Regions from separate parts of the Rhizobium sp. NZLR1 genome, predicted to be linked through region 3. Evidence: predicted binding sites of a transcription regulator. Region 3 holds the regulator's gene; each other region holds the start of a gene.

Region 1 (3,272 bases), 1.0 Mb from region 3:
TCGATCGAGGCATTCGGACTCAACGTTTGCCGGTCCCAAAGCTATTCATATTTCCCCAGCCCAGTGGCCCGCCGGACGGAATCCAGCGCCCTGAAGTTGCAATTGCGGTAACCGTTGTCGACGAGCGTAGATTACAAATTGAATTTTCAATTGCAAGTGAAATTTATGCGCTCACTGGACGAGTGATGCACCGTGACTTCGCAGACGTTCCAGGCACCTCAGCAGGGAGTTGAGCTATGCCGCCAGCGCATGTATAGGATGCAGCGTGCCGTCGCTGTAGACGAAGCGGCCGGCGCGGAACGTCGCACGGATGCGATGGACCTCGCCTGGCTCAACCACGACCAGATCGGCGCGCTGGCCGATGGCGATTTCGCCGCGATCCAGGAGGCCGGCGGAGCGGGCGGCATTGCCGGTGGCCATGGCGACGGCGGCCGGCAGTCCACCCTCCACCATGTCGGCGAGCTTGAAGATGCCCGGCACGAAGGCGGCCGGGTGATAGTCGGCGGCGATGACGCTGAGGAGACCGGCCCTTGCGGCATCGAGGGCGCTGAGATTGCCCGACATCGACTGGCCGCGCAGCGCGTTCGGCGCTCCCATCAGCGTCCAGAGGCCGCGCCGGCGCGCCTCCTCTGCGGCGGGCGCCGTCACCGGAAACTCGCTGATGGTGACGCCGAGGTCGTGCATCTCGGCGACTTTTTCGACGCTGTCATCATCATGCGAGGCCAGCGACAGCTTGTGCTTCAGCGACAGCGCGACGATCTCCTTCAGCTTGGCCTCGATGTCAGGATTGTTGCGCATGGCGATGCGCTTGGCGACGATCTCGGCTGCCATTTCCTCGGAGACGGCGCGGCGCTCGGAAATGCTGAGGATGTAGCTTTGCAGGTTGTTGTACTGGCCCTGGCCCGGCGTGTGGTCGGTCAGCGAAACCATGTCGATCTGGTCGGCATTCAGCAGGCGTTCGAGCGCCGGAGCGGCGCCGACATTGGTGATTTCGTAGCGGGCGTGAACGCGGTGATCGATCAGCAGATTGTCGCGCAAGCGGTTGATGCCTTCGATGACCGCCGAGGTCGTCTCCAACGAGCGGACGTGACCATAGACGCTTTCGGTGGCGAAGGAGACGGCGGCAAAGGCCGTGGTGACACCGGCGGCGGCAAGCTTCTTGTCGAGTTCATGAATGCCGAAATCGATCGGCATCGTCGCGTTCGGGCGCGGCGCGATCTCGCGCTCGATCATGTCGCCGTGCAGATCGACGAAGCCCGGCATCAGCAGCCGACCGCCGCCGTCGATCGCCGCCCCGGCAACCGGCTCCGGCCTGATCTCGGCAATGACGCCGTCCTCAACACGCACGGAACCTTCACTCACCACCTCGTTTGGGAGAACGAGGGTGAAATTGCTGAGCCACATGGGCTTTCTCCTGACCGCATCGGATGATTGACAGACCGCAGCGGATAGAACCGCTTCGTGACAGTCGTATGAAATTTCGAGCACACTCACCTTAAAGCGGAAACTTGCGCTTTGGAAATGGTCCGATGCGCCGCTCCATGAATTCACGGTCACCGATCCAACCGAGTACCCTGTCCAACAGCCAGTTGACTAGTTATAACTTAACTAGTAATACTATGACTATGACCTTAATCAAACGCTCACCAGTCGCGCTCGCTGTCCTTGCAATGCTCATGGAAGAGCCGCTGCATCCTTACCGAATGCAGCGGCTCATCAAGGAGCGCGGCAAGGATGAAGTGATCAACGTCACGCAGAGGGCGAGCCTTTATCAAACCATCCATCGGCTCGAGCGCGAGGCATTGATTGCCCAGCAGAAAACAGTCCGGGATGACAAGCGTCCCGAGCGGACCGTATACGAGATCACCGAAAAGGGCCGCGACGTTGCGCTGGCATGGATCCGCGAGATGTTGTCGGCCTTGACGCGGGAATATCCGGAATTCCCCGCAGCCGTATCATTTCTTGCTCTGCTGACGCCGAACGATGTGTTGGGTCTGCTTGAGCACCGGGCAAAAGCCATCGAGTCGGAACTTCGGCGGATCGACGGGCTCCTGCGGGAGGCGCAGGCCGTACCAAGGCTCTTCCTACTTGAGATGGAATATCTCCGAGCGCTTCACGCGACCGAGTTGTCTTGGGTCAATGGCGTCATCGGGGACCTGCGCGCCGGGCGCATCACCTGGACAGACGAGTGGCTCAGGCAGATTGCCGTCGAGTTCTCCACCCACTCCAAGCTCGACAAGGACTAGCACCATGAAGGTTTTGATTATCGGCGCCGGGACTGGCGGTTTGGCACTCGCTCATCTGCTTAAACAGGCTGGCGTTTGCATTGCGGTGTATGAGCGCGACATCGCACCGAACGCCGACACCGGCGGCTATCGCGTCGGTATCAGCCCGGCTGGGAGCCGAGCGCTAAAGGCCTGTATACCCAACGAACTCTACGACCTCTATCTTACCACATGCGCCAGGTCGCCATGCTATTTCAACATGTTGACGGAACAGCTTGGTGAGGTGCTGAGCTTCGACATCGGTGATGCGGCTGCGAATACTCTTGACGGTGAAAAGAACGTCGTTCGAAAGACGCTGAGGCGGGTTCTGCTCAGGGGGCTTGAAGACAACGTCTCCTTCGGCAAAGCGCTTCAGGGGTACGGACGTAACGCCGACGGGTCCGTCACCGCTTGCTTTCAGGATGGAAGTCTGGCGACGGGAGATGTTTTGGTCGGCGCTGACGGCACGAACTCTGCTGTGCGCAGGCAATACTTGCCGGAAGCGCGTCTGGAAGACACGGGGATCGTGTCGCTCGGGGGCAAAATTCCTATGACGGTCGAGGCGAAAGCTCTGCTGTCGGACAAGATGCTGAAAGGCATGTCGATGATTATGGCGCCGATGGGGTTCGGCGCGATTATTCACTCGCTCGAGTTCGCCGACAGCCGCAGCAACCCTGATTTTGCCGCTCGCTGGCCGGATTTCGTCGAAGCGCTCGACGAGGACAGTATCGGCTGGGGCATCTGGGGCGCTCGGCAGAATTGCCCGCGGGATACGGCCGGCCTGAGCGGAGAGCAATTGAGAGAATTGGGCCTGGAGCTTGCTCGGGACTGGCATCCGCACTTGCGCGCGCTCATCCGTATGACGGAGCCCGCGACCATCCACGATGTCAAGGTCAGGACTTCCGTGCCGCTGAAACCTTGGACGAGTTCGAACGTCACACTGCTCGGTGACGCCGTCCATACGATGACACCTGGACGCGGCGCCGGCGCCAATACGGCGCTTCGCGA
Region 2 (3,272 bases), 380 kb from region 3:
TCCGGCTCCTGGATGGGGTTCGTAAGGGCTCATGCGACACGGCGTCCCTGGCGCCAGACGGAGCGTGTCACCGGCACGCCATGCGAACGGTGGACGCGGACGAGATCGGCGCGCAGTCCGGTGGCGATCCGGCCGCGATCGTCGAGGCTGACGGTGCGGGCGGGCGTCGACGTCACCATGGCGATCGCCTTCGGCAGGGTAATGCTCTCGACTTCATCGGCGAGGATGAAGGGTGCATGCAGCAGGCTGAGCGGCACGTAATCGGAGGAAAGCACGTCGAGCACGCCCATCTCGGCAAGGTCGCGGGCAGCGATATTGCCGGAATGGGATTTGCCGCGCACGATGTTCGGCGCGCCCATCAGCACGCTCATGCCGTGACCGTGCGAGGCGCGGGCTGCGTCGAAGCTGGTCGGGAATTCGGCAAGCCGCACGCCGTTGTCGATCGCCTCGCCGACATGGGAGAGCGTCGCGTCGTCGTGGCTTGCCACGGTGATGCCGCGTTCGGCGCAGACCTTGGCGATGGCGTTGCGATGCGGCGTCGAGTTGCGCGCCGATTCCGCCTGGCGCTTGGCGACGAAACGCGCGAAGACCTCGTCGCTCAGGCCGCGCTTCTTCTGATAGTAGAAGATATATTGATCCATCGTCTGGAATTGACGCTGGCCGGGCGCATGATCCATCAGCGAGACCAGCCGCACATGCCGATCGTTTTCGAAATCGGCGAAATGTTCGAGCACATTGTCGGCCGAGACCTCGCAGCGCAGGTGGATCAGGTGCTCGGCGCGCAGCCGGCCTTCCTTCTCCGCCGACTGGATGGCGTCGGCCATCTCGCGCATCTCGCCATGTTCGAAGCCGCCGTCCTCGTCCGCGCCCATGCGCAGGCAGTCGAACACCGTGGTGATGCCTGAAGTGACGATCTGGGCATCATGCGCCTGGATTGCGGCGGTCTTGTTCCAGCGAATGCCGGGACGCGGCTGATAATGGCCTTCAAGATGATCGGTATGCAGCTCGACGAGGCCGGGAATGACGTAGTCGCCCTCGAAATCTTCGCCGGCTACCGAGTTGCCTTCGGAAATGTCGGCGATCTTGCCGTCGCGAATGAGAATCGATCCGGAGAGGATGTCATCCTCAAGAACGATGCGGGCGTTGGAAAACACGGTCTCTTTGCTCATCTCGTCTGGTCTTTCAGCTTTTGGCGCCGGCAAGCGGCAGCCAGGAATGAACTTTAAACGGGGCGCCGCGCGTTTCTTCGGTGAAGACGGCAAGGCCCGAAATCGTAAGCGGCCGACCGGTGAAATCGGCAAAACGCTCGGTCAGGATCGCTTTCATCACTGCGGCGCGTGTCTCGGGCACCTGGCCGGTGAGTGTCATGTGGAAGCCGAAATCCTCCATCACATAAGGATAACCCCAGCGCTGCAGATGGGTGCGCTGGCTGTCGCTGAGCTTCTCCGGGTTGCGCCGCGCCATATCGGCCTCGGAAAGCGTTGCGCGGAACGGTTCGAAGGACCTTACCACCTTCGCGGCGAAATCCTGAAGAGGTTGATGAAGAGAACCGGGAACGAGGGCAAAAAAACGACCGAGCTGGCCCAGCACGAGTTCAGGAATCTCGAAAGCTTCAGTGCGCGCGGCAAAATCCTCGGCAACGGCCATGAGATCCTTCTCGGTGACCGAGGCGGCGAGCGAAAACGGTGCCTTGATCGTCGCGTGAAAGCCGTAGCGGCGAGGATCCGCGGTCAGCTCGAACTGCTCCGCCGCACCCAGTCTCTCATGTTCTGACGCAGAATAGGTCTCGCCGGTGAACGCATCGCGGCCGAGCCAGAGCGACGCCTCGCCGGTCAGGGGATCGTCCTTCGGCGGCGAGAAATAGAGAGCATAGCGCAAGGCTTTTATCCTGAGGATCATCGAAACGGGGGAGCGCAATGTGCAGTGATTTGGCGGCGAACCGCAAGCAGGCTCCCGGCTAAAAGATTTCCGTGACAGAATGATGATGGCGGCAGCGCCGCCACGGCCTTTGGAGCGGATATATCAGTGGGTTTTCGTGCCCATCAGCCGGTGGCGCAGCGCGTTCGAGGCGGCGTCGAAAATGAACACAACGATCAGGATCAGGATGACCATGTAGGCGACGTTTTCCCAGTTGGCGTTGGTGCGCATGGCCTCCCACAATTTGAGGCCGATGCCGCCCGCGCCGACGGCGCCGATGATGGTCGCGCCGCGCACGTTCGATTCCCATTGGTAGAGCGTCTGGCTGACGATGACGGGAACGATCTGCGGCATAATGCCGTAACGATGGACGAGCACGGTCTGAGCGCCGGTCGATTTGATGCCTTCCCGTGGCTTGTTGTCGATATTCTCCAGCCCTTCGGAATAGAGCTTGCCGAGCGTGCCGGTCTCGGTGAGGAAGATCGCGCCGCTGCCGGCAAGCGGGCCAGGCCCGAAGGCGCGCGTCAGGAACAGCGCCCAGATCAGCATGTCGACCGAGCGCAGGAAATCGAAAAAGCGCTTCAGGATCTGATTGAGCAGCCGGTTCGGCGTGATGTTGCGCGCCGCCAGGAAGGCCAGCGGGAAGGCTGTGAGCGAGCCGAGCAGCGTTCCGAGGAATGCCATGACGATCGTCTGGAAAAGCTTGGTCCAGACATCGCCGTGCTGCCATTCGCTGTTGTTCCAAATGTCGTCGAAGGCGAGCGCCAGGTTGGACTGGTCGGGCTTGATGCGCGGGCCGGAAACGATGAGACTGACGACCTCGCCGACCGGCTTGTCGAAGAAGGACGATTGCGTGTCGAAGATGAAATTCGCCCAGCCGATGAAACGCTTGCGGATCTTCACCCGGTCGACGGAAATGCTGACGTCGCCGGCAAAGCCGAGATCGGCGAGCACATTGTCGTCATAGACGGTCATCCAGCCGGGCACCGGCCCGACAACTTTCGGCGCACCGCTCGAAACCTCGACGGGAACGCTGATGCCATGCGCGGTGACGATCGTCTCGCTCTTCGAGACGGTGACGGTGCGGCTGGTGCCGCTGATCGAAACCGTGATGCTGCCATCGGGATTGTTGACCAACCAGTCCGGATGCGGATTGTCGCCGAGAGGCGAGAAGCGTGGATAGCGGATATCGATCGAACCGTCATCCCCGATGCGGAATTCCGGCTGAACGTCGTAGCTCACCCATTGGCTGAGATAGATGCCGACGCGCTCCCAATGGGCTTCGGCGAAAAGCTTAGGCAGGTCGAAGAACCAGACGGCATAGAGGCCATAGAGCAGCGTCGCGATCAGGATCA
Region 3 (3,272 bases):
AAGTCATCCTGATGGACGAGCCCTGCTCGGCGCTCGACCCGATCGCCACCGCCAAGGTCGAGGAACTGATCCACGAACTGCGCGAGAACTACACGATCGTCATCGTCACCCACTCCATGCAGCAGGCCGCGCGCGTCTCGCAGCGCACCGCCATGTTCCACCTCGGCAATCTCGTCGAGGAGAACGACACCGACAAGATGTTCACCAATCCCGACGATCCGCGCACCCAGGACTACATCATGGGTCGCTTCGGTTGATTTTGGCGACACCAAGCCTTCCCGTTATTCGAGGATAAAGCCCCATGGCATCGACACATATTTTTTCTGCCTATGATGATGATCTGAAGTTCCTGTCCAGGCGGATTTCCGAAATGGGCGGCCTGGCCGAGCAGATGGTCAGCGAGGCCGTCCGGGCGCTCGTCAACGGCGATACCGCGCTGGCGCAGAAGGTCATCTCCGACGATGTGATCCTCGATCACGCCGAGCGAGAAATCGGCGACAAGGCGATCGTTACCATCGCCCGCCGTCAACCGATGGCCTCGGACCTGCGCGAAATCATGGGTTCGATCCGCATCGCCGCCGATCTCGAACGCGTCGGCGACCTCGGCAAGAACACCGCCAAGCGCGTCATCGCCGTGCAGAGCACCGGCGTTCCGCGCAAGCTCGCCCGCGGTCTCGAGCATCTGTCCGAGCTGGCGCTCGTCCAGCTCAAGGAAGTGCTCGACGTCTACACGACGCGCTCTGCCGACAAGGCCAATGCGATCCGTGAACGCGACAACGAGATCGACGCGATGTACACCTCGTTGTTCCGCGAGCTGCTGACCTACATGATGGAAGATCCGCGCAACATCACCAGCTGCACGCATCTGCTCTTCTGCGCCAAGAACATCGAGCGCATCGGCGACCACGCCACCAACATCGCCGAGACGATCTATTACATGGCGACCGGCGCACAGCCGGAAGGTGACCGTCCGAAAGACGACAGCGCCAACACCGTCGGCGCGGTCACGGAATAAAGCCCATACTAGCCGTTGCGTGCGCGCCCATCCGGGCGCGCAAAGAGGTCGCAGCCACCTTTCTGAATTTGCGCAGGATGCATTGCTTAAATCACCCCGGTTTAAGGAACATGCGCGAGGAGACCGACAGGCATGATCCCGAGAGTTGCAGTTGTTGAAGACGAGGAAGCCTTGAGCGTGCTTCTTCGCTACAATCTCGAAGCGGAAGGCTTCGAGGTCGATACTATCCTTCGTGGCGACGAAGCCGAAATCAGGCTTCAGGAGCGCACGCCCGACCTGCTCATCCTCGATTGGATGCTGCCCGGCGTCTCCGGCATCGAACTCTGCCGGCGCCTGCGCATGCGGCCGGAAACCGAACGTCTGCCGATCATCATGCTGACGGCGCGCGGCGAAGAGAGCGAGCGCGTCCGCGGACTGTCGACCGGGGCCGACGATTACGTCGTCAAGCCGTTCTCGACCCCGGAGCTCGTTGCCCGCGTCAAGGCGATGCTACGCCGCGCCCGTCCCGAGGTGCTGTCGACGGTGCTGAAATGCGGCGATATCGAACTCGACCGCGAAACCCATCGCGTCCATCGCAAAAGCCGCGAAGTCCGCCTCGGCCCCACCGAATTCCGCCTGCTGGAATTCCTGATGTCGTCGCCGAGCCGAGTCTTCTCCCGCTCGCAGCTCCTCGACGGCGTCTGGGGCCACGATATCTATGTCGACGAACGCACCGTCGACGTCCATGTCGGCCGCCTGCGCAAGGCGCTGAACTTCTCCAACATGCAAGACGTCATCCGCACCGTCCGCGGCGCCGGCTATTCGATGGAAGCCTGAGGGGTTTCCGATAAAGTCGAGCAAGCTCTGCCCCTCACCCTAACCCGACCGGGGTCGAGCCACTCGTCTCGACCCCGGTCGGTGCCGGCAGGCGGATGAGCGACTATCTGGGCTGTCAAGTTGCATGTTCGAATTCTCTTCGCGCATCTCGTGCTTTTGCATTGAGAATGACCAGGAGTTTTCGGGCGAGCGCGATGCGGATGACCATTTTCGGTTTGCCCTGGCTTTGCAACCTTTGCTGGAATGCCGCCAGATGCGGATTGTGTCGGGCTGCGATGGCGCCAACCAGGAACAGAATGGCGCGTGGTCCGGAGCGCCCGCCGCGCACCGGCCGATGTCCGCTGCGTTTGCCGCTGTCGTTGGCAATCGGCGCAAGGCCGGCCAGCTTGGCGATCGCCTTGTTGGAGATCCGGCCGATCTCAGGCAATTCGGCCATCAGCCGGGCAACGGTACGGTTGGCCACGCCCTTGATCGAGCGAAAGGCCTGGTTGAGGCAGGCCCAGAGCGGATCGTCATCGATCATCGAGGCAATCTCGCCTTCGAGGGTGCGGCTCTGGCGCACCAGAAGCGCGATCACCTCGTTGAGGCTTGCCACGCTCTGATGATCGCGGGCCGCACTGCGGCGCTGCCTCTGGACGGTCAGGTCACTCGTGACCTGGGACAGCCGCGCCATCAGCGCCGACAGCCGCATCTGCGCGGCTTTCGGCGGCGGCAGGGCAGCCAGCCGCTTGGTTTCGGCATAATGGGCGATCATCGCCGCATCGATGCGGTCGGTCTTTTCCAGAAAGCCCATGGCTTCGGCAAACCGGCGCACATGGCGCGGATTAGCCAAGGCGCAGGCGATCCCCATCTCCCACAACAACAGGAAGGCCGTCCGCTCGTAACCGCCGGAAGCCTCCATGACGACGAGCTCGACATTCTCGGCCCGGCAAAGATCGGCCAGCGCGCCGATGCCGGTGGCGTCATTGCTGAAACGCTCAAACGTCCCGGACGGGCGGATAGACGCATCCAGCCAGTCCTTCGAAACATCCACTCCACATATAACTCTGTTCACGGTAACCTGCCTTGTGCGTGCGATTGGAACCAAGCGACTATTCGGTCGTACGTGACGATGACGAAGATCCCAGGCTCATCCACGGTTGTAACCAGAGGGGGAACGGGCGACTTCGTCACGCCTCTGGCCGGGTGGCCACCCGGCCAGAGGCTCAATCGCTTCCATCGCACAAAATCTCTAACGTGCAGATACAAGGGGCAGCCACACCCAACGTACTCACATAAAAAAACGGGCCTTCCAGCCCGTTTTTGCATGTCGACAATGTCACCCGTTCAGCTCGCCCGCGCTGCCGCCCGGCGGCGTTCGTTGACGGGCTGGTAGGCGAGTTTCTGGTGATAGCCGCAATAGGGTGAATTGTCGGGGGACTCGCAGCCGCAGAAGTGGAAG

The links. The regulator PhoB, encoded in region 3, activates phosphate uptake and scavenging genes when phosphate is short. The targets are predictions, from matches to a motif close to TGTCATNNANCTGTCAT.
Region 1: the regulator PhoB is predicted to act here: its motif matches at 1,462-1,478, upstream of J3O30_RS08025 (alpha-D-ribose 1-methylphosphonate 5-triphosphate diphosphatase).
Region 2: the regulator PhoB is predicted to act here: its motif matches at 1,971-1,987, upstream of J3O30_RS00810 (DUF1045 domain-containing protein).

Annotation. Positions count from the first base shown of each region.
Region 1 is NZ_CP071632.1:1,601,411-1,604,682, reverse strand. It holds gene J3O30_RS08025 (alpha-D-ribose 1-methylphosphonate 5-triphosphate diphosphatase) at 235-1,404, opposite strand; gene J3O30_RS08020 (helix-turn-helix transcriptional regulator) at 1,677-2,246, shown strand; gene J3O30_RS08015 (NAD(P)/FAD-dependent oxidoreductase) at 2,251-3,272, shown strand, end outside.
Region 2 is NZ_CP071632.1:173,492-176,763, forward strand. It holds gene phnN (phosphonate metabolism protein/1,5-bisphosphokinase (PRPP-forming) PhnN) at 1-33, opposite strand, end outside; gene J3O30_RS00805 (alpha-D-ribose 1-methylphosphonate 5-triphosphate diphosphatase) at 30-1,169, opposite strand; gene J3O30_RS00810 (DUF1045 domain-containing protein) at 1,183-1,878, opposite strand; gene phnE (phosphonate ABC transporter, permease protein PhnE) at 2,023-3,272, opposite strand, start outside.
Region 3 is NZ_CP071632.1:554,567-557,838, forward strand. It holds gene pstB (phosphate ABC transporter ATP-binding protein PstB) at 1-257, shown strand, start outside; gene phoU (phosphate signaling complex protein PhoU) at 302-1,015, shown strand; gene phoB (phosphate regulon transcriptional regulator PhoB) at 1,148-1,831, shown strand; gene J3O30_RS02790 (IS110 family transposase) at 1,947-2,885, opposite strand; gene J3O30_RS02795 (GcrA family cell cycle regulator) at 3,158-3,272, opposite strand, start outside.